Regions from separate parts of the Pseudomonas sp. 3-2 genome, predicted to be linked through region 3. Evidence: predicted binding sites of a transcription regulator. Region 3 holds the regulator's gene; each other region holds the start of a gene.
What was found. Region 3 encodes FliA, which starts transcription of late flagellar genes. Its sites were predicted from a motif close to CTAAAGTTTNNNNNNNNNNNGCCGNTAA; they were not measured.
Positions count from the first base shown of each region.

Region 1: the regulator FliA is predicted to act here: its motif matches at 2,344-2,371, upstream of K3819_RS00660 (methyl-accepting chemotaxis protein).
Region 2: the regulator FliA is predicted to act here: its motif matches at 3,471-3,498, upstream of motA (flagellar motor stator protein MotA).
Region 4: the regulator FliA is predicted to act here: its motif matches at 1,497-1,524, upstream of flgM (flagellar biosynthesis anti-sigma factor FlgM).

Region 1 covers NZ_CP081200.1:132,309-138,153, reverse strand. The annotation lists gene K3819_RS00665 (SRPBCC family protein) at 1-202, shown strand, start outside; gene K3819_RS00660 (methyl-accepting chemotaxis protein) at 348-2,228, opposite strand; gene K3819_RS00655 (sigma-70 family RNA polymerase sigma factor) at 2,539-3,039, shown strand; gene K3819_RS00650 (FecR domain-containing protein) at 3,039-4,040, shown strand; gene K3819_RS00645 (TonB-dependent siderophore receptor) at 4,128-5,845, shown strand, end outside.
Region 2 covers NZ_CP081200.1:572,355-578,199, reverse strand. The annotation lists gene orn (oligoribonuclease) at 1-286, opposite strand, end outside; gene rsgA (small ribosomal subunit biogenesis GTPase RsgA) at 394-1,425, shown strand; gene motB (flagellar motor protein MotB) at 1,482-2,546, opposite strand; gene motA (flagellar motor stator protein MotA) at 2,550-3,401, opposite strand; gene K3819_RS02525 (HDOD domain-containing protein) at 3,569-5,107, shown strand; gene K3819_RS02520 (rhodanese-like domain-containing protein) at 5,147-5,845, shown strand, end outside.
Region 3 covers NZ_CP081200.1:1,773,739-1,779,583, forward strand. The annotation lists gene flhF (flagellar biosynthesis protein FlhF) at 1-1,131, shown strand, start outside; gene fleN (flagellar synthesis regulator FleN) at 1,245-2,075, shown strand; gene fliA (RNA polymerase sigma factor FliA) at 2,072-2,812, shown strand; gene K3819_RS08055 (chemotaxis response regulator CheY) at 2,980-3,351, shown strand; gene K3819_RS08060 (protein phosphatase CheZ) at 3,370-4,158, shown strand; gene K3819_RS08065 (chemotaxis protein CheA) at 4,213-5,845, shown strand, end outside.
Region 4 covers NZ_CP081200.1:4,842,585-4,848,429, reverse strand. The annotation lists gene K3819_RS21935 (flagellar brake protein) at 1-523, opposite strand, end outside; gene K3819_RS21930 (flagella synthesis protein FlgN) at 619-1,086, opposite strand; gene flgM (flagellar biosynthesis anti-sigma factor FlgM) at 1,135-1,461, opposite strand; gene flgA (flagellar basal body P-ring formation chaperone FlgA) at 1,667-2,428, opposite strand; gene K3819_RS21915 (chemotaxis protein CheV) at 2,511-3,443, shown strand; gene cheR (protein-glutamate O-methyltransferase CheR) at 3,491-4,318, shown strand; gene flgB (flagellar basal body rod protein FlgB) at 4,556-4,963, shown strand; gene flgC (flagellar basal body rod protein FlgC) at 4,967-5,410, shown strand; gene flgD (flagellar hook assembly protein FlgD) at 5,426-5,845, shown strand, end outside.

The DNA.
Region 1 (5,845 bases), 1.6 Mb from region 3:
CACGATCTACAACACCCTGGGCGTGGCCAATCTGTGGGCGGCGATGAATGTAGAGTCGCTGGGCGCGGGCAAGTCGCGGGCAACCTGGACGATCATTGCCGAACCGGCCAGCGGTGGGCCCGAGGCACTGCCGGGGTTCAAGGACTTCGTGCAGGGCTTTGCCGATGATGCGATGGGCAATGTGCTGAAGCTGTTTGTGTAAGGTTTCAGTTCTGCGGTGATTGAGCCACCGCTATCGCTGGCAAGCCAGCTCCCACAGGTTCCCGGTCGGTCACAAATGTTGTGTGCGCCAGAAATCCTGTGGGAGCGGGCTTGCCCGCGATGAACGATCGCGGTCTGACTTGGTGTCAGATCTTGAAGCTGTCGACCAGTTGCTTCAAACGGTTGGCCTGCTGCGACAACGCATCGCAATCCTTCAACGTTTCATTGAGGTTGGCCACGCTCTGCTGGTTCAGCAGGTTGATCTGGTTGACGTCGACGTTGAGGGTTTCCACCACGGCAGTCTGTTCCTCGGTAGCGGCGGCCACCGACTGGTTCATGCCGTCGATTTCGCCGATGCGCTGGGTCACGCTGACCAGTCGCAGACCGGCCTGGTTAGCCACTTCAACGGTCTCCTCGCTGGACGCCTGACTGGCGTTCATGGTGGTCACCGCTTCGCGGGAGCCGACCTGCAGCGAAGTGATCATCTTGTGGATCTCTTCCGCCGATTCCTGGGTACGGTGAGCGAGGTTGCGCACTTCGTCCGCCACCACCGCAAAACCGCGTCCGGCTTCACCGGCCCGGGCCGCTTCGATGGCCGCGTTGAGCGCCAGCAGGTTGGTCTGCTGGGAGATGCCTTTGATCACATCGAGAATATGGCCGATGTTGTCGGTGCTCGCATTCAGGGTTTCGATCTGGGTGCACGACAGGCTGATCTTCTGCGACAGCTCGGTCATGGCCTGAATCGTCTGCTCGACCACCTGACGACCGTCATCGGCCTGCTCGCTCGCGCCGCTGGCGTGTTGCGAAGCATCGGCGGCGTTACGGGCGATTTCCTGGGTGGCGGCACCCAACTGATTGATCGCCGCAGCCACGCTGTTGGTGCGCGCGCTTTGCTCGTCGGAGCCGATGATCGAGGCGTTGGACGATGCCATCACCCGTTGCGACAGGTCGTGTACGTGTCGAGTCGCCGACGACACTTCGGAAATCGAGGCGTGAATCCGCTCGACGAACTGGTTGAAGGAACTGCCCAGTTCGCCGAACTCGTCCTTGCTTTCCACCACCAGACGACGAGTCAGGTCGCCTTCACCCTGAGCGATGTCCTGCATCGCACGGCCCATGGTGATCAGCGGACGCATCAGCACGGTGATCAGCAGGCTCAGGAACACCGCAATCGCGCCCACTGCGACGAACATTGCGATCAGTGCCGAGGTGCGGAACTGGCTGAGTGCGGCGTAGGCCTTGTCGCGGTCGATCGACAGACCGATGTACCACTCGGCATTCGGCAGACCGGCGACCGGAGTGAACGACAGGATGCGTTCCTGGCCGTTGAGCACCACGTTCTGGTTGCCCTTCTCGATACGCACACCGGCGTTCGGGTAGATGTCCTTGAGGTTCTTCATCACCTGGTCTTTGTCCGGGCTGACGATCACCTGACCGTCACCGCTGACCAGGAACGCGTGGCCCAGGCCGCCGAAGTCCACCGAGTTGATGATCTTCACCAGGGTTTCCAGACTCAGGTCACCGCCGACTACGCCGAGCAGCTCGCCGTTCTTTTTCACCGGCATGGCGATGGTCACCACCAGACCGCCAACGGCGGCCATGTACGGCGGGGTCAACATGGTCTGGTCAGCGGCCACGGCCTGCTTGTACCAGGGACGCTGACGCGGGTCGTAACCGTCCGGCATCTTCGCGTCAGGGCGCTGGGTGAACACGCCGTTGGCCTGACCGACGTAGGTGAACTGGAAGTTCGAGGTGAAGGCCGGTTGATCGACCAGGCCCGGGAAGTCGGCGTTTTTGCCTTGATGGGCAACGTTCTGCGCGAGGTTTTCCAGTACCAGAATCCGCCCGCTCATCCAGTTCTGCACACTGCTGGCGGTCAGGTCACCGGCCTGCTGGACCGAGGACTGGAGGTTCTGGCGAATGGTGTTTCGCTGCAGATAGTCGTTGTACAACGTGAACAGCGCGAACGCCAGGACCACGACGCCCGAGGCGGCCAGCAGGATTTTATGGCTGAACTTGAGATTCATTTCATGGGACTTCTTATGCGAAAAGTGGGGATGCGTTCCGGATGCAACATTCCATGTACAGCGCAGGCAGCGTTCTGACGGCTGCTCTACTTTGGTGCACGCATGTCTCACCAGTCTGTCGGCACGCTTTGGAGAAAACTTAGGGTTTTGCGGGAAATGGATGGCATTTCTGCCAGATTCCCGCCGGACGGCGTATTAGAGCGGTCGCCTCTGCTTTTTTGATGAGCGTTTGCAGCGCCGGTTGCAAATTCTGTAACCCTTGATGACAATGCGACTAATTATCATTTGTGACGTTCGGGCTGTCGCGTTCATGTCCTCACCTGAGTTGGCTGTACAGGCGCTTTACACGAGTCATCACGGCTGGCTCAACGGCTGGTTGCGCGCTCGGCTGGGCAATGCTGCCGATGCGGCGGATCTGGCCCAGGACACCTTCGTTCGCCTGTTGCAGCGCACCGAGCGCCTGGAACTCAAGTCACCCCGCGCGTTTCTGCGCACGGTTGCCCGGGGATTGGTGATCGACCATTGGCGCCGTGAGGAAATTGAACGCGCCTATCTGGAAACCATCGCCCATTTGCCTGAAGCCGAAACTCCGAGTGCCGAATCCCGCGCATTGGTGATCGAACTGCTCGAGGGCATCGCCCGCATGCTTGAAGGCTTGAAGCCAAAAGTGCGTCAGGCATTTCTGCTGGCTCAGTGCGAAGGTTTGACCCACAAACAGATTGCCGAGCAGATGGGGCTGTCCCTGCGTTCGGTGGAGCGCTACGTCGCCGACGCGCTGTTTCACTGCTACATGTTGCGGTATGAAAGCTGATGCCTGTGGATAACCTCTCGCTTGGCCGACGCGCCGAGCCACCGCAACAAGTCGTCCGACAGGCCATTCACTGGCTCCTGCGTCTGCGCAACAACCATGGCAACCCGCGTCTGAATCGTCAGTGCGAACAATGGCGCGCCGAACACCATGATCACGAACTGGCCTGGCAGCGGGTGCAGTCTCTGCAAGCCGAACTGACCCACAATCTGCGCGCCGTGCCCGGTGCGCAGGTGGCGTTCAACACGCTGGAAAACAGTGCGCAAGGGTTGGGTCGACGTCAGGCCTTGAAGCTATTGTCCGGCGCGCTGCTGATGGGCTCGGCGGGATGGCTGGCCAGCGACACTTCCGTCTGGCAACAGTGGCGTGCCGACTATGCCACCGCCACGGGCGAACGCCGTGGCTTCCAGTTGCCGGACAGCACGCGGATCGAGCTCAACACCGCCAGCAGCGTGGATCTTGATTACACCGCGCAACAACGGCTGATCAAACTGACCCGTGGCGAAATCGTCGTCACCTGCGGCGGTGCCGATGAAGGTGCGCCGTTTGATCGACCGCTGCGGGTGCAGAATCGTCATGCCAGTTACGAACCGTTCAACGCTCGATTCATCCTGCGCCAGGAAGAGGGTTGCACCCGCCTGAGCGTTACCAGTGGCCGGGTCGCGATTCATTCCGCTGGCAACTCGACGGAGGCCATCGCCGGCCAGAGCTATCTGATCGATCACCATCAGATACGTCCCGCGCCGCCGTTGGACATGGACGCCGGCGCCTGGGTCGACGGGCTGATCGTGACGCGCAACATGCGGCTGGGCGACTTCCTCGGCGAAGTCGGCCGGTATCGTCAGGGATTTCTGAGCTGTGCGTCGGATATTGCGGATTTGCGTCTGTCCGGCGTGTTCCGTCTTGAGGACACCGACAAGCTGCTGGCGATCCTGCCGCAGACCCTGCCGGTGCAATTGCGCTACCGCACCCGTTGGTGGGTGACGCTGGAGTCTGTGGTCTGAAAGTATTTTGGCGGGTTTTCGCGGCAAGTCCGGCTTAGTCAGTAAGCACTTCAACTCAGCCTTCGCGACTGCCTACGGAAACCTACAATGACTGCGCGCGTTACCTGTAAGAACCCTCTGAATTTCTCTGCCGAATCGGGATTGTTGCGCCACGCCGTTCGGGCGGCGCTGTTTTCTACTGCACTGGGCGTTGGCGTGCTGCCGAGCCTGAGCATGGCGGCCAATGCCAGCGAGGTCAGCAGCCACCGCTACAACATCGCCCCCGGACCGCTGGGCGATGCGCTCAACCAGTTCGCGCGTGAGGCGGGCATCACGTTGTCGATGACGCCGCAGCAAACCCAAGGCCGGCAGTCACCGGGTGTACAGGGCGAGTATTCGACCGATCAGGCGCTCAGTCATCTGCTCGGTGGTTCGGGTCTGGAGGCGGTCAGCCAGGACGGCAGCAGCTATGTGTTGCGCTCGGTCGCAGAAACCGAAGCGCTGGCCCTGCCGACCACCGACATCAAAGGCTTCGCCCTCGGCAACGCACTGGGCAGCATGGACGGCTATAACGCGACGCACAGTCAGATCGCCACCAAGACCAGTACCGCGCTGCTGGAAACTTCGCAAAGCGTGTCCGTGGTCACCCGCGAGCAAATGGATGACCAGGGCTCGCAAACCGTGTCCCAGGCCATGCGTTACACCCCCGGCGTGCTGACCAACCCCTACGGCGCCACGCACCGTTACGACTATGTGGCGATGCGCGGCTTCAACGACGGTTCGGTGGATAACATCTACCTCGACGGTCTCAAGTCGATGGGCGACAGCGGCACCTACAGCACCATGCAGGTCGATCCGTATTTCCTCGAGCGTGTCGATATCCTGAAGGGCCCGTCGTCGGTGCTGTACGGCCGCAGCTCGCCGGGCGGTCTGGTGGCGCTGACCAGCAAGAAGCCGCTGTACGAGGCCTATCACCAGGTTCAAGCCACCGTCGGCACTCAGGGCCAGCGCGGTGTCGGTTTTGACTTCAGCGGACCGGTCGATGACGACAAGCGCATCGCCTATCGTCTGATCGGATTGACGGATCAGTCCGACACGCAATTCGACCACAACAAGGAAAAGCGCTTCGCCCTCGCGCCGACCGTCAGCATCGATTTCAGCGAAGACACCTCACTGACTCTGCAAGCGTATCTGCAGCATGACCCGGATGGCGGCTATCACGGTGGCGTGCCGGCCGACGGCACGATTCATCAACGCAACGGTAATCGTATCTCGCCGCACTTCTTCGAAGGCGAGCCGGGCATCGATGGCTACTCCCGTGATCAGCAGTCGTTCGGTTACCAGTTCGAACACCGCTTCAACGACGTCTTCACCGCGCGGCAGAACTTCCGCTACCTCGACTCCAAAGTGAACATGGATCAGGTGTACGCCTATGGCTGGACGTCGCCGACCAGCAACGAACTGAATCGCTACTACACCGGCGGTAACGAGCGCCTCCATGCGTTCATCGTCGACAACATGCTCCAGGCCGAATTCTTCACCGGCGCGACCAAGCACACAGTGCTGATGGGTGCGGATTACCAGCGGCGCAAAACCGTGGTCGACTGGACCAGCGGCGGTCTAGCGCCGATCAACGCGTTCAACCCGGTGTACGGCAATTCCGCTATTACACCGTACGGCGAGACCAGCTATCTGCGGCGCCTGGAGCAGACCGGCGTTTACCTGCAAGACCTGATCGAAATGGACAAGTGGCGCTTCTCGCTGGGCCTGCGTCAGGACTGGGTGGAAACCTCCGACGAAAACCGTATCGCCGAAGCGGGCCGCCC
Region 2 (5,845 bases), 1.2 Mb from region 3:
CCCACTTTTCGAGGAAGGCGATGGTTTCAGCCTCGGCCTCGGCCATGCTGATGTGGCTGTCGCGTACGCGCTGGGTCAGGCCGGAGTTGCCGTGAGTGCGGGTATTCCACTCATCCATGCGGGCGAGGACTTCGTCGCTGTGGTGGATGGCGATCACCGGGCCCTCGGCCAGGGTGTTCAGGTCACTGTCGGTGACGATGGTGGCCATTTCGATGATGACGTCGTTTTCCGGATCCAGACCGGTCATTTCGAGGTCGATCCAGATCAGATTCTGCGGGTTTTGCATTTTTCGGCTCCTGAGCAATGCTGCGCAGTTTAGCCTAGGCAGCCTGCCGGGCGTGCTAAACTCGCGGCCGTTTTACCTAATCGCTGTATTCTTCAGACGGAACACCCATGGCCAAACGCCAACTCAATCGTCGTCAAAACTGGCGCATCGAAAAGATTCAGGGCGAGCGCGCCGCCCGCGCCGCCAAACGCGAGTCCTCGGCCGTCGAGGCGCTCGAAGGCGGCGACCTCGGCCCGGAACAGCACGGCCTGGTGATCGCCCACTTCGGTGTGCAGGTCGAGGTCGAGGCCGTTGAGGGTGAGCTGGCCGGCCAGGTCTTCCGCTGCCACCTGCGGGCCAACCTGCCGGCGCTGGTCACCGGCGACCGGGTAGTATGGCGCGCCGGCAACCAGGGCATCGGCGTGATCGTCGCGCAACTGCCGCGCACCACCGAGCTGTGCCGTCCGGACAGTCGTGGCCAGCTCAAGCCGGTGGCCGCCAACGTCGACATGATCGTCATCGTCTTCGCCCCGCTGCCCGAACCCCATGCCAACCTGATCGACCGTTATCTGGTCGCCGCCGAACACGCCGGCATCCGTCCGTTGCTGCTGCTGAACAAATTTGACCTGATCGACGAGCAGAACGCCCCGGCGCTGAATGCGCTGCTGGCGGTCTACCGCACGCTGGGTTATCCGGTGCTGGAAGTCTCGGCGCACCACGGCAACGGCATGGAGCAATTGCAAAAGCAGCTCGACGGACGCATCAGCGTGTTCGTCGGCCAGTCCGGTGTCGGCAAGTCGTCGCTGGTCAACAGCCTGCTGCCGGAAGTCGAGACCCGCGTCGGCCCGCTGTCCGAGCTGTCCGGTCAAGGTACGCATACCACGACCACCGCACGTCTGTTCCACTTCCCCGGCGGCGGCGAACTGATCGACTCCCCGGGCATCCGTGAATTCGGCCTCGGCCACGTAAGCCGCGCCGACGTCGAAGCCGGTTTCATCGAGTTCAACGACCTGCTCGGCACCTGCCGCTTCCGCGACTGCAAGCACGATCGCGAACCCGGTTGCGCACTGCTCAAGGCCCTGGAAGACGGCCGCGTGCAGCAGCAGCGAATGAACAGCTACCGCTCGATCATCGCCAGTTTGCCGGAAAACGGTTACTAGACTTTCAAGTAACCAGACACAAAAAAGCCGCGATCATCTCGCGGCTTTTTTGTGGGTCACTGTTTCGGCGCGGGGGCCGGTGCAGGCGCCGGAGCTGGTGCCGCTGCGCCCGGCTCGGTCGGCTTCGGCAGCGGGTCGTCGAACAGGTTCAGCCGTTCGCGCAACTCATGGGCCGGTACCGGCTGCTGATCCGCCGGCAAGGCGTTCGGGTCGACCGGAGTGGCCGGCGCGGCGCCTTTCTGGCCTTGATCTGCCGGTTGCGACGGGTCGGCACCTTGCGCACCTTCGATGGCGGCCTGGGCCTTCTTGGTCAGCACCACGATGTCGATACGGCGGTTGACCGGGTTGAACGGGTTCTCCTTGTCGAACAGTGCCGACGAGGCGTAACCCACCACACGCGCCACTTGCGAGTCCGGGTAACTGCCCGCCACCAGCGCACGCCGGGCGGCGTTGGCACGGTTGGCCGAAAGCTCCCAGTTGCCGAAGTCGCCATTGCCTACATAAGGCTTGGCGTCGGTGTGACCGCTGATGCTGATCTTGTTCGGCACCGCTTTGATGGTGTCGGCCATGGCCAGCAGGATGTCTTCGAAGTACGGCTTCAGCCGTGCGGAACCTGAGTCGAACATCGGCCGGTTCTCGGCGTCCATGATCTGGATGCGCAAGCCGTTCGGCGTGATTTCGAAGAGGATCTGGTCCTTGAACTTCTGCAGTTGCGGGTTCTCGTCGACCTTGTTCTGCAGTTCTTGCAGCAACAGTTCCAGACGTTCCTTCTCGACCTGCTCGGCCATGCCTTCAACCTGTTCGGTGTCGACCGTGACCTTGTCCGGTTGCGGCTGCGACTTCACTTCAGGGTTGAGAGTGTTTTCCGGCGCCAGGGTGGGCGTGCCGCCCAGGTCGATGATGTACGGCGTGCCGCTCTCGGAGAAACCGACCGGGTCCTTGAAGTAACCGGCGATGGCGATCTTCTGTTCCGGGGTCGCGGTGGACAGCAGCCACAACACCAGGAAGAACGCCATCATCGCCGTCGCGAAGTCGGCGAAGGCGATCTTCCACGCCCCGCCGTGATGCCCGCCGGCGATGCGCTTGACGCGCTTGATGATTATCGGCTGGTTATTTTCCATGACTTAGCGACCGCGAACGGCTTGTTCCAGCTCGGCAAAGCTTGGACGGTGAGCCGGGTACAGCACCTTGCGACCGAACTCGACAGCCAGCGACGGCGGCATGCCGGAAGCCGAAGCCACCAGCGAGGCCTTGATGGCTTCGTAGACGTTCAGTTCTTCCTTGGCATCGTGGGCCAGGGAGTGCGCCAGCGGGCCGAAGAAACCGTATGCCGCGAGAATACCGAAGAAGGTACCTACCAGTGCCGCACCTACGTGCAGACCGATGGATTTCTGATCGCCTTCACCCAGGGAGGCCATGGTCACCACGATACCCAGTACCGCCGCGACGATACCGAAACCCGGCATGGCGTCGGCGATGCCGTTCACCGCGTGGGACGGATGCTCGAGGTCTTCCTTCAGGCTGTACAGTTCCATGTCGAACAGGCCTTCCAGCTCGTGGGGAGCCATGTTGCCGGACGACATGATGCGCAGGTAATCGCAGATGAACGCGGTCATGCGTTCGTCTTTCAGTACCGCCGGGTACTTGGCGAAGATCGGGCTCGCGGCGGCGTCTTCGATGTCGCCTTCGATGGCCATCATGCCTTCGCGGCGGCTCTTGTTGAGGATCTCGTAGATCAGGCCCAGCACTTCCAGATAGAACGTGTGGCTGAAACGCGAACTGAACATGCTCAGGGATTTCTTGAGCACGTGCATCGTCATGTAGCCGGGGTTGGCCTGCAGGAATGCACCGAGTGCAGCACCACCGATGATCATCACCTCGAAGGGCTGGATCAGGGCGGCAATCTTGCCGTGGGAGAGCACGTATCCGCCGAGCACGCTCGCGAATACGACGATGATGCCGATAATTTTAGCCATAGGTAGAAAGGTACTTGTTTAAGTCGGGTTCAAGGTCATATTCGGAAGTTAAAAAATCTCTTCTTCTACTTATCGGCAAAACTGCGCCAGACTATAGCCAGTTCAGGCGAAAAGCCAATTTAGCCCATGCCGGGCGCGTCTACAGTCAGTGAAGATCTCGTCCAGACATGGCTAATGAAACGAACGTCCCACACGTAAAACCGACCACACTCGATGGTTGGGTGAAGCTGCTCGACAGCGTTCGCCTGCCGGTGCCGCAAGATGCCCATGACCGGGTCTGCCGGGCGATTCGCGATGACCGCAGCTCGCTGCGCGACATCGCCGACCTGATGCAGGACAGCCCAGCGCTGGCCCTGAGCATCATCCGCGAAGCCAACCGCCACACCCACGGCAACATGAGCGCGCCGGCGGAAAACCTCGAAGTGGCGATCAATCGCCTAGGCCTTGCCCGCACCGAAGAACTGCTGGCTCGCCTGCCCGCCGAACCTGCCGCACAGATCCCCCAGGCCCTGCGCCAGTTGCAGATGATCAGCCAGCACGCCACGCAACAGGCCAACGGTTTTTTCGCCGGTCGCTTGGCGCGACTCTGGCAGGACATTCATTGGGGCAGCCTGTTGTTTCTGTCGCCGCTGTGGCCATTGGCGCTGACCTTTCCCAAACTGCTTGAAGAGTGGGAAGTACGGGTTATCCACAAGGGCGAATCAGCCTGCGATGTCGAGAAACAATTGTTCGGCGTGCGCTTGCTGAAAATCGGCGAAGCGCTGGTGGAAGCCTGGCGTTTGCCGATCTGGGTCCAGCAAGGCTATCGGCTGCTGCTGACCGAACAGCGCGAACTGGTCAAGGTCCTGCGTATCGCCCGCGACGTCGATCATCCGCTGCGTCAGCAAAATCGCCTCGACGACGACCCGACCCTGCGCCGCTGGCTCAATCAGCCGGCCAACACCGTGTTGCTGGCCAACGGCCTGGCACTCTCGGCGCAACAGGCCTGGGACAGTCCGCACAGTGAGCGCTGGCAGTACCTGACCAGCCTCTACCTGCAAATCTCGATGGACGAGGTACAACAACAGTTGCACCAGCAGGCCGCCGTCAGCGCTCGTCATCATTTCATGCCCGACCTCTGGCACCCGGCGGTTTCGCTGCTGTGGCCGTGGGGCACCCGTCGCCTGCCCGCCGGAATGCTGCCGGCTGCGGCGCCGTCCGCTGACGACCTGAGCCAGTGGCGCCGGCAATGCGCCGAGCTGCTGGCCGTGCCAAGCCGCTTCACCAACGCCATGAGCCTGACCGTCGCCGCCCGCGATGCGCTGGTCGCCAGCGGCATGCGTCGGGTAATGATCCTGATGGCTGACCGCAGCCACGCCAATCTGCGCGTCCATCAAACCTCGGGGTTGCCGAAGGAAGCCGCTGCGCTGAATTTCGTCGTCAGCCAGAGTTCGGTGCTGCAACGCTTGCTCGCGCAGCAGGCGCAAGTGCGGATCACCCCGGACAACAACGCCCAGTTTTCCGCCCTGTTGCCGCCCTCGCTGCGCACGCTGTTTCGCGGCGAACACCTGTTCCTGCGCTCGCTGGTAAACAACGGCCGGGTGATCATGATCGTGGTCGCCGACCAGGGTGGAGGGCCGTTCGCCGACATCACTGTGCAAGCCTTCGGCAAAACCGCGCAGTGCATCGAGAAAGCCCTGCACAGTTTTAGCCAGCGCGGCCAATGACAGCTACAATCCTTCCCCTTTGTGCTCTGGAGACCTCACATGTCTGATTTCTCTGGCCTGGCCCTGGTGATCGAGCCGAGCGACCTGCTGCCGCGCCTCGAATCCCGCGATCTGATTCTGGTGGATCTGACCAGTGCCGCCCGCTACGCCGAGGGACACATTCCCGGCGCACGCTTCGTCGATCCGAAACGCACCCAGCTGGGTCAGGCGCCGGCTCCGGGGCTGTTGCCGAGCAAGGAAAAACTCGAAGAACTGTTCGGTGAGCTGGGTCATCGCAAGGATGCGGTCTACGTGGTCTATGACGACGAAGGCGGCGGCTGGGCCGGGCGCTTCATCTGGCTGCTCGACGTGATCGGTCACGACAAGTACCACTACCTCGACGGCGGTCTGCCGGCGTGGCTGGCGGAAGGTTCGCCGATGTCGATCCAGATTCCTCCGGCGGCGGGCGGCCCGGTTGCCCTGACCCTGCACGAGGAACCGACCGCCACCCGCGAATACCTGCAAAGCCGTCTCGGCGCCGCTGACCTGGCCATCTGGGACGCTCGCGGGCCGCTGGAGTATTCCGGAGAGAAGGTGCTGGCGGCCAAGGGTGGACACATCCCCGGCGCGGTCAATTTCGAATGGACGGCGGGCATGGATCAGGCGCGCCAGCTGCGCATCCGTACCGACATGCCGCAGATCCTGGAAAGCCTCGGGATCACCAAAGACAAAGAAATCATTACCCACTGCCAGACCCAT
Region 3 (5,845 bases):
ATCGTCACCGCCCAGGCCGAACTGAGCCTGCGTGGCGAAGCCGACGGCAACACCAATCGCCAGTTGTTCGCCGGGCTGCCGTTGACGGCCGGCCTGCCGCTGACCGCTGCCGAACCCCTGACCGAACCCACTTACGAGGCGCCGGCCCGCCCAGCCCCGGCGCCTGCACCGGCCGCCGCTGGCGTCGACCCGCGTGCACTGGACTCGATGCGCTTCGAGCTCAACAGCCTGCGCGAACTGATGGAAGTGCAACTCGGCACCCTGGCCTGGAACCAGCTGCAAGGCAGCCGTCCGGCCCAGGCCAATCTGTACCGTCGTCTGCAACGCATCGGTTTGTCCGGCCCGTTGTCCCGTGATCTGCTGTCGATGATCACCGAGATCGACGAACCGCGTCAGGCCTGGCGCATGTTGCTGGCGCACTTGGCACGAATGATTGCCGTACCGGAAGTCGAGCCGTTGGAAGAGGGTGGGGTGATTGCCATGGTCGGCCCGGCCGGCATGGGCAAGACCACCACCCTCGCCAAACTGGCCGCCCGCTACGTGCTCAAGTACGGCGCGCAGAACATCGCGCTGGTGAGCATGGACAGTTTCCGCATCGGCGCGCAGGAGCAGCTCAAGACTCTGGGTCGCATCCTCAATGTGTCGGTGACCCACGTCGATCCGGGCCAGTCCCTGGTGCAGGCGCTGGATCCACTGCTGCGCAAACGCGTGGTGCTGATCGATACCGCCGGCCTGCAGGCCAGCGATCCGGCGCTGCGCATGCAGCTGGAAAGCCTGGCCGGTCGTGGCATTCGGTCGAAAAATTATCTGGTGCTGGCAACCACCAGCCAGAAACAGGTTCTAACCGCCGCGTATCACAGTTACAAGCGTTGCGGGCTCGCCGGCTGCATCCTGACTAAACTGGATGAGACGGCCAGCCTTGGCGAAGTGCTGAGCCTGGCGATCAGTCACGAACTGCCGGTCGCCTACCTGACCGATGGGCCGCGTATTCCGGATGATCTGCATCTGCCGCGCCGTCATCAACTGGTCAGCCGCGCCGTCAGTGTGCAAATGCAGGAAGAACCCAGCGAAGAAGCCATGGCTGACATGTTCGCTGATATCTACCACAGTCCGACCAAGCAGGTTGGCTGAGGTAATGAACCGTTTTTGTACCTACATCGATGGTCTGCCATGCATTGTTCCGGTTGTGAACGCGCAGCCAGTAATGTGGCCTCCGTCTATGCAAGACAAGGTAAAGAAATAACATGGGCAGCATGCATCCCGTACAGGTGATCGCGGTGACCGGCGGCAAAGGTGGCGTCGGCAAGACTAATGTGTCAGTGAACTTGTCCCTGGCGCTGGCAGAGCTTGGCCGTCGGGTCATGCTGCTGGACGCCGACCTGGGGCTGGCGAACGTCGACGTTCTGCTGGGCCTCACCCCAAAACGCACCCTGGCCGACGTGATCGAAGGCCGCTGCGAGCTGCGCGACGTGCTGTTGCAGGGCCCCGGCGGGATCCGCATCGTGCCGGCCGCTTCCGGCACCCAGAGCATGGTTCACCTGAGCCCGGCCCAGCATGCCGGCCTGATCCAGGCGTTCAGCGACATCGGCGACAACCTCGACGTGCTGGTGATCGACACCGCTGCGGGTATCGGTGACTCGGTAGTCAGTTTCGTTCGCGCGGCGCAAGAAGTGTTGCTGGTGGTCTGCGACGAGCCGACCTCGATCACCGACGCTTACGCGCTGATCAAACTGCTCAACCGCGACTACGGCATGAACCGCTTCCGCGTCCTGGCCAACATGGCCCAGAGCCCGCAGGAAGGTCGCAACCTGTTCGCCAAGTTGACCAAGGTCACGGATCGCTTCCTCGACGTCGCCCTACAATACGTCGGCGCGGTGCCGTACGACGAAAGCGTGCGCAAGGCGGTGCAGAAGCAGCGTGCGGTCTATGAAGCCTTCCCGCGTTCCAAGTGCGCGCTGGCGTTCAAGGCGATCGCACAGAAGGTCGACACCTGGCCGCTGCCCGCCAACCCGCGCGGCCACCTCGAATTTTTCGTCGAGCGCCTCGTGCAGCAAACGGCAGGACCTGTGCTATGACCGCCAGCGGTATGAACCTTTACAAAAAGTCGGCGCGTGACGCGCAGTACGAGCTGATCGAGCGTTACGCGCCACTGGTCAAACGCATCGCCTACCACTTGCTGGCGCGATTGCCGGCCAGTGTGCAGGTCGAAGACCTGATCCAGGCCGGGATGATCGGCCTGCTCGAAGTCTCGACCAAATACGACGCCAGCAAGGGCGCCAGTTTTGAAACGTACGCGGGCATCCGGATCCGCGGTGCGATGCTCGATGAAGTCCGAAAAGGGGATTGGGCACCGCGCTCGGTTCACCGCAACACCCGTATGGTCAGCGACGCAATTCGCTCGATTGAAGCTAAAACCGGCCGTGACGCTAAAGATCACGAAGTTGCGGCCGAACTCCAATTGAGTCTCGACGATTACTACGGGATTTTGAACGACACCCTGGGCAGCCGGCTGTTCAGTTTCGACGACCTGTTGCAGGACGGCGAACACGAAGGGCTGCACGAGGATGGCGCCAGTGCTCATCTGGAGCCGTCGCGCGATCTGGAAGACGAACGTTTCCAGGCCGCGCTGGCGGACGCGATTGCCAATTTGCCGGAGCGTGAGCGACTGGTGTTGGCGCTGTACTACGACGAAGAGCTGAACCTCAAGGAGATCGGTGAAGTCCTTGGCGTCAGTGAATCGCGGGTCAGCCAGTTACACAGCCAGTGCGCGGCCCGCTTGCGGGGGCGTTTGGGGGAGTGGCGAGCGCGCTGAAGGCAGTGTGGGGACACTGCGAACGAGGCTGGTGCGGTGGTGAACGGCACCGGTCTCGATCTGTTGTGCTCCAGACAGTCGTCGAGTGTTTTGCCGGATTGATTGAAATGGCGCGTCCAGGTGCTGGGCGCGTTTAAGACTGCTTGGAGGTCGAATTGAACAAAGACATGAAAATCCTCATCGTTGATGACTTCTCAACGATGCGGCGGATCATCAAGAACCTGTTGCGTGATCTGGGGTTCACCAACACCGTTGAAGCCGACGATGGCACCACTGCCATTCCGGTGCTCAACAGCGGCAGCATCGACTTTCTGGTGACCGACTGGAACATGCCCGGCATGACCGGTATCGACCTGCTGCGCCACGTGCGCGCCGATGAAAAGCTCAAGCACCTGCCGGTGCTGATGGTGACCGCTGAAGCCAAGCGCGAGCAGATCATCGAAGCGGCCCAGGCCGGCGTGAACGGCTATGTGGTCAAACCTTTCACGGCCCAGGCGTTGAAAGAAAAAATCGAGAAGATTTTCGAACGCATCGGCTGATGAACGCGCGGGGGAGCTATGGAGCATAACGAATCTTCACAGGGCGATTTTGAGTCGACCCTGAAAAAACACGCGGTCGAACTGGTCGAAAGCCTTGAAAAAGGCAAGTTCGGCGACGCGGTGCAACTGATCCATGAGCTCAATCAGACCCGTGACCGTGGCCTGTACCAGGAAGTGGGCAAGCTCACACGTGAACTGCACAGTGCGATCGTCAATTTCCAGATCGATCCGCACATGCCGCAGGCTGAGGAAGTGTCGCAGATTACCGACGCTACCGAGCGCCTGGGCTACGTGGTCAAACTGACCGAAGCTGCCGCCAACCGCACCATGGATCTGGTGGAAAGCGCGACCCCTGTGGTCAATGGCCTGGCTGACGAAGCCCAGGCCTTGAGCGCCGATTGGGGCCGTTTCATGCGTCGTGAGGTCGGGGCTGAAGAGTTCCGTGAACTGGCGCGCCGGGTCGACGGTTTTCTGGCACGCAGCAGCGCGGACAACCGCGCGGTGTCGAGCAATCTGAATGACATTCTGCTCGCCCAGGATTACCAGGACCTCACCGGCCAGGTGATCAAGCGCGTGACCCAATTGGTCACCGAAGTCGAAAGCAACCTGCTCAAGCTCGTGCTCATGGCCAGCCAGGTGGACCGCTTTGCGGGCATCGAACATGACCGTGCGGCGATGCTTGCTGAAAAAGATCCACAAAAACATCTCTCGCAGGGTGAAGGTCCGCAGATTCATGCCGATAAACGAGAAGACGTTGTGTCCGGTCAGGACGATGTGGACGATTTGTTATCCAGCCTTGGATTCTAGAGTTTTGGAATTATAGGTTTTTTGGGTTTTTAGACCTGTAGGAGCACCCCATTAATGAGCTTCGGCGCCGATGAAGAGATCCTTCAGGATTTCCTGGTTGAGGCCGGCGAGATTCTTGAGCAACTGTCCGAACAACTGGTCGAGCTGGAAAGCCGCCCGGATGACGCAGATCTGCTCAACGCAATTTTTCGCGGTTTCCACACTGTAAAAGGGGGCGCCGGCTTCCTTCAGCTCAACGAGCTGGTGGAGTGCTGTCACATCGCCGAAAACGTGTTCGACATCCTGCGCAAGGGTGAACGACGCGTCGATGCAGAACTGATGGACGTGGTGCTCGAAGCGCTGGACGCGGTGAACAGCATGTTCAGCGAAGTCCGCGATCGCAGCCCGATCACCGCCGCCACCCCGGAACTGCTGGCTGCCCTGGCGCGTCTGGCCGAACCGCAATCGGCGGATGAAGCCCCGGCTTCGCCGGTTGCCGAGATGATCGAAGAGCTGGTCGTCGAAGGCGATTCGGGCGACATCACCGATAACGAATTTGAACAGTTGCTGGACTCGCTGAACGCCGTCAAGGCCGAAGCCGAAGCCCCGGCGGCTGCCGCTGCGCCTGCTTCCACCGAAGCGGCCAGCGATGAAATCACCGACGCCGAGTTCGAGTCGCTGCTCGACCAGTTGCATGGCAAAGGCCAGTTCGCGGCCGACGCCGTAGCTCCGGCGGCCGCTGCACCTGCTGCCCCGGCGGCGGGCGACAGCTCGGACATTACCGACGACGAATTCGAAGCCTTGCTCGATCAGTTGCACGGCAAGGGCAACTTTGCCGTCGATGCGCTGGAGTCGGCGATTGCTTCGGTGCCTGCGCCGGCGGCTCCGGCAGCCGCTGCGGCCGGTAGCGATCTGATCAGCGACCACGAGTTCGAATCGCTGCTCGACGATCTGCATGGCAAAGGCAAATTCACTGACGTCGCCACCGGTGCGGTCGTGACTGCTGGCAATGCTTCGGCTGTTGCAACGCCTGCTGCGAAGGCCCCGGCCGCCGCGGCAAAACCTGCTGCGAAAGCGCCTGAGCCGAAAGCTGAACCGGCCAAGCCAGCCGCCGCTGCTGCACCGGCTCCGGCCCGTGCTCCGGCGAGCCCTCCACCGGAAAAACCGGCGAGCGAAGCCGAAACCACCGTTCGCGTTGATACCGCGCGTCTCGACGAAATCATGAACATGGTCGGCGAGCTGGTGCTGGTACGTAACCGTCTGGTGCGTCTGGGCCTGAACAGCGGCGACGAGTCGATGCAGAAGGCTGTGTCGAACCTCGACGTGGTCACTGCCGACTTGCAGACCGCCGTCATGAAGACCCGGATGCAGCCGATCAAGAAAGTCTTCGGCCGCTTCCCGCGTCTGGTTCGCGACCTGGCACGCCAGCTCAAGAAAGAGATCAACCTGGAACTGGTGGGCGAAGAGACCGACCTCGACAAGAACCTCGTCGAGGCATTGGCCGACCCGCTGGTCCACTTGGTGCGCAACGCGGTTGACCACGGCATCGAGTCGCCGGAAGAACGCGAAGCCTCGGGCAAGGCCCGTGGCGGCAAGGTGATCCTGGCGGCCGAGCAGGAAGGCGACCACATCCTGCTGTCGATCTCCGACGACGGCAAAGGCATGGACCCGAACGTCCTGCGTGCCATCGCCGTGAAACGCGGTGTGA
Region 4 (5,845 bases), 3.1 Mb from region 3:
GGTCGGTGATGTCGCCTTCGAAACGCAGTTTGCAGCCGGTGGCGGAGATATCCAGCAGTTTGCCGCCGATAGGCGACTTGAGCTTTTCGCCGCCCAGTTCGACGCTGACCAGGTCGGTCAGCTTCAAAGCGGCGCGGAAAGCATTGCGGCGCTGGTGATAAACCACTTCGGTGGGCAGGTCGCCAGTGTAGAAACGATCGCCACTGGATTCTTCGATGTTCAGCGTGCCGTTGCATTCCCAGGCAATGCGCACGCCGTCATGAAAACCTTCGACCTTGAACGGCTCGCCAGCCAGCAGGAAGCGTTCGCCATCGCGTGGGATCATTTCGTCCAGGGCAATCGTGGCGGTTTCCCGGTCAACCTTGATCAGGTAGCTCTGGAAGCGCTGGCTGCGCTCGTGGAAGGTGATGATCAGAGGATCATGGCTTTCTTGCAGCTGGCGCAGGTTGCTGGAGATTTCCAGAGGTGTAGTGAGCACCTTTGGGGGCTGCGGAGCATCATCCGCGCTGAGGACGTTGGACACGTTGAATCAATCTCCAGACAAAATTTGACTATGGCTGGCCAGTATTTTGCCAGCATGTTTCGCACGTTGATAGGGCGCAAGCATAGAAGAAAGCATCACGCCTGGCTGAGCGCGCGCGGTTTCTGCAGTTTGGAGAAGGTGCCACTGGCATCGTAGAGCGCGGGTGGCTCGCCGCCGGTGAGGATTTTCAGCTGATTGGCCGTGGCGGCCTGTTGCATGATGATCGACTGGCCATTCCTGGCATTGGCTGCCTGGCACTGAGCGATCAGATCGGTCAGGACATCGCTCTGGCTGAGCAACTGGTCGCCGATGCTCGACTGGCTGGCCAGTTGTTCCAGGCCGGCGCGGTCGAGCGACAGATTGAGACTGGCGAGGATTTCGCTGCGCTTGCGGCCATGCTGTTCGAGCAGAATGATCAATGCCTGCTTGTTCGCCAGAATTTCTTCCAGCAGAGGCATGTCGCGACCGTGCAAGGCGAGGGACTCGGTTTGCAGTAACTCCAGCAATTGTTGAGCTGGAGCAAAGTCGTCGATGATCAGTTGCAATAAATTAGTGTCGTGCATGGCTGGCCTTGGGTTTTAAGCGTCCAAAAGCCTGGCGCTGACCGAGGCCTAGCGCTGGGCTTCGAAATTGAGCAGTTTGCTGGCTACACGGTTGCTGTCGACCTTGTAGCTGCCATCGGCAATCGCTGCTTTCAACTCGGCCACGCGGGCCTTGTCGACGGCAGGCTGATCACGCAGCTTGTCAGTGACCTTCTGCAACTGTTGAGCCTCATTGCTGAGGTGTACCGATTCCCCGCTTTTTGCGGTACTGGCCTGTTCGGCCGGGGTATTCAGCGGCGCGGAGGTGCCGGTTTCGGCGGTTTCCTTGGCGTTGCTGGTACGTGTACTGCCCGTAAGTGACGAGGAGCTGTTCAAACGGCTGAAATCGATGACCATGTTAAAAACCTCTGGGAATTTGGACGCTTGCCATGTTCTCGGCCATCCCCTGGAAAACTTTAGGCCCATTTAGCAATGAGCTTGCATGCGCCGTTGCAGGTCCTGCTGCGGCACAGTTTAGGGAACAGCTCTGGTCAGCGCCAGTTTTCTGCCAAACGCTCAGGGGCTTTTCAAATATCCGTTCATCCTGCCGCTCACTCGCCGCTTACATCGCTACTTCCACCTGGCCGGGCGCCACAACCTGCGCCTTGATGACCCGCTGGGAGTTGAGGTTCTTCACTCGAATCTGTTCTTTCAGGCCGCCGTTGGCCAGCGCTTCGCCCGGCATCCGTACGGCGAGGGTGCCGCTGCGGGCAGTGATCACCACTTGATCGCCCTTGCGAACGACTTCCGCCTGTTCCAGATGCACCAGGGTAATGACTTGATCGGCTACCGTTGGTCGGGTCAATTTCTGGCCGATGGCTTCATCCACCGACGTCAGGAAACCCTGATTGATCGTGCTGACGTCGCGCTCGCGCAAGGTCACGTCCTGCGGCTCGATGATGCCGGCGCGCTTGAGTGGCCGGGTGGTGGTGACAATCTCGCGAAACAGGCGGACTTGAGCGGGCACGAACACCGTCCAGGGGGAGGCGCCTTCGCAGCGGACCTTGACCGTGACACGGCCCAGTGGACGTGCCGGACTCTCCAGTGTCGCTGTCAATTCCTTGTCGCACATAGGCATGCGCATGCGTGGATCGAGCTGGTTGACCTCGATTTCATAACGGCCTTCCGTTTGACTGGTGGCCAGATAGTCTTCTACGGTGAATTCAAGAAAGCCCTGAGTGACGCCGATAAGCATGTCAGGCATGGTAACCGCATCAGCAACGGCAGGGCTGCCAGCGAAAGACAGGCAAACGGCGGACATCGCGCAAAGCCCTCTGCGGAGGGGAGATGTCAGGCGTCGGAAAAATGTCGTTTGAGCGTTCATACGAGTTAAAAAGCAAGCGCCGTGCCGTTTAGCAATGAATGTGCGTCGCAACAACACTTGGCGTTGGTGTAGGAGTCTGGGCATGGCTGGTGTAATGGATTCGGTGAACCAGCGCACGCAACTGGTGGGGCAGAATCGCCTGGAGCTGTTGTTGTTCCGTCTCGACGGTCAGCAGCTCTACGGGATCAACGTGTTCAAGGTTCGGGAAGTGCTGCAGTGCCCGCAACTGACGCTGATGCCCAAGTCCAGTCCTGTCGTGTGCGGGGTGGCGAATATCCGGGGGGCGACCATTCCGATTCTTGATCTGGCGATGGCGACCGGCTCCGGTGCTTTGAAAGACAAGAACAGTCCGTTTGTGATCATCACGGAATACAACACCAAGACCCAGGGTTTCCTGGTGCGCTCGGTGGAACGTATCGTGAACATGAACTGGGAAGAGATTCATCCGCCGCCCAAGGGCACCGGACGCGATCACTACCTGACCGCTGTGACTCGGGTCGACAATCAGTTAGTCGAAATCATCGACGTCGAGAAGGTGCTGGCGGAAGTTGCGCCGACCCCGGAAGCGATTTCGGTCGGCGTGGTGGATGTCGAGACCCAGAGCAAGGCGTTGTCGCTGCGGGTGCTGACGGTCGATGACTCGTCGGTGGCGCGCAAGCAGGTGACGCGTTGCCTGCAGACGGTCGGTGTCGAAGTGGTGGCATTGAACGATGGTAGGCAGGCGCTGGATTACCTGCGCAAGCTGGTCGACGAGGGCAAGAAGCCGGAAGAAGAGTTCCTGATGATGATCTCCGACATCGAAATGCCGGAGATGGACGGGTACACCCTGACGGCCGAGATTCGCAGCGACCCTCGCATGCAAAAGCTTCATATCATCCTGCATACTTCGTTGTCGGGTGTGTTCAATCAGGCGATGGTCAAGAAAGTCGGTGCCGATGACTTCCTGGCCAAATTCCGTCCTGATGACCTGGCATCCCGGGTAGTCGACCGGATCAAAGCAGCAGACATCAGCTAAGGGCCTTCTGCCCTCGGCGTTCAACACGATTTAAGAGGCGGCATCATTTGTCTACGGGTAATTTGGATTTCGAACAGTTCCGGGTCTTCCTGGAAAAAGCCTGTGGCATTTTGCTCGGTGAAAACAAGCAGTATCTGGTCTCGAGCCGTCTCAACAAACTGATGGAGCAGCAAGGCATCAAGTCCCTGGGTGAGCTGGTTCAGCGCATCCAGACCCAGCCGCGCAGCGGTTTGCGCGAGCAGGTGGTCGATGCCATGACGACCAACGAAACCCTGTGGTTTCGCGACACCTATCCGTTTGAAGTCTTGAAGAACAAGGTGCTGCCCGAAGCGATCAAGGCCGCTCCCAACCAGCGTCTGCGGATCTGGTCGGCGGCCTGCTCGTCGGGTCAGGAACCCTACTCGCTGTCGATGTCGATCGACGAGTTCGAGCGGACGAACATCGGTCAGTTGAAGATGGGCGTGCAGATCGTTGCCACGGATCTGTCCGGCAGCATGCTGACCAACTGCAAGACCGGCGAGTACGACAGCCTGGCGATTGGCCGCGGCTTGTCCGCCGATCGTCTGCAGCGCTACTTCGACCCGAAAGGGCCGGGGCGCTGGGCGATCAAGGCGCCGATCAAGAACCGGGTGGAATTCCGCTCGTTCAACCTGCTCGACAGCTACGCAAGCCTTGGCAAGTTCGACATCGTGTTCTGCCGCAACGTGCTGATCTACTTCTCCGCCGAGGTGAAGAAGGACATCCTGTTGCGCATCCACAGCACGCTGAAGCCGGGCGGTTATCTGTTCCTTGGCGCTTCCGAAGCGCTGAACGGTCTGCCGGATCATTACCAGATGGTTCAGTGCAGCCCGGGGATCATCTACCAGGCGAAGTGAAACACTGGCGACACAAAAAACGGGAGTCCTCAGGGGCTCCCGTTTTTTTATGCCTGAAGGTTTTTGCCGGTGGCAGGCGGCAGAAAAGCGGCATCCGGCGGAAACCGGTTGCCGCTTTTCTGGCATTGCCGTGTTGCCGATTGCATGCAAAGCCCCGTAATCCGGGGCTTTCTCAAACTGGCACGCCGCTTGCTATAACCCAGTTACGAAAAATCCGGTCACCTGAAGGTTCCCGACATGAGCATCAGCTTCGATAAAGCGCTCGGCATTCACGAAAAGGCTCTGGGCTTCCGCGCCCAGCGTGCCGAAGTGCTGGCCAACAACATCGCCAACGCCGACACCCCGAATTACAAGGCGCGGGATCTGGAGTTCTCCAAAGTGCTCGAAGCACAGAGCCAGAAGAACGCCAACGGCACCATCGCCCTGAACATGACCAACAGCCGTCACATCGAAGCTGAAGGTCTGGGCAATGGCGACGAGTCGCTGATGTATCGCACGCCGATGCAGCCGTCGATCGACCAGAACACCGTGGACGCCCAACTGGAACAGTCGAACTACGCGGAAAACGCCGTCGGCTTCCAGGCCAGCTTCACCCTGCTCAACAGCAAATTCAAAGGGCTTGTGTCAGCCCTGCGCGGAGAGTAATCCATGTCCCTGTCCAGCGTTTTCAACATTGCCGGCAGCGGCATGAGCGCCCAGACCACCCGTCTCAACACCGTGGCCTCGAACATCGCCAACGCCGAGACCGTCTCGTCGAGCATCGACCAGACTTATCGCGCCCGTCACCCGGTGTTCGCCACCATGTTCCAGGGCGGCCAGAGCGGCGGCAGCAATTCGCTGTTCCAGAACCAGGATGCTGCGGGCCAGGGCGTGCAGGTCATGGGCGTGGTCGAAGACCAGAGCAACCTCGAAGCGCGCTACGAGCCGAACCATCCGGCGGCCGACGCCAAAGGCTACGTCTACTACCCGAACGTCAACGTGGTGGAAGAAATGGCTGACATGATTTCCGCGAGCCGGTCGTTCCAGACCAACGCCGAAATGATGAACACCGCCAAAACCATGATGCAGAAGGTACTGACCCTCGGTCAGTGATAAGGGGCGACTGCCATGAGTGTTACCGATACCACCAGCAGCCTGACGATGAACGACATACTGGCCAACTCTTCGAAGAAGACCAGTAGCACGACCACCGGCGGCATCGCTTCGGCCACCAACAGCTCGACCGGCGGCCAGGCCCTGGGCAAGGACGCGTTCCTGCAACTGCTGGTGACTCAGCTGAAGAACCAGAACCCGCTCGACCCGCAGGACAACAGCGCATTCGTTGCCCAGCTCGCGCAGTTCAGCAGCCTCGAGGGGATCACCACCCTCAACAGCACCGTCAGTTCGCTGGCCGGCAACTACAACTCGTCGCAAGCCCTGCAGGCGTCGTCGCTGGTGGGTCGCAATGTGATTGTGCAGACCAACACGGTTCAGCTGGACGATCCGAGCAAAGGCATGACCGGTTCGGTCACCGTTCCGTCGTCGATT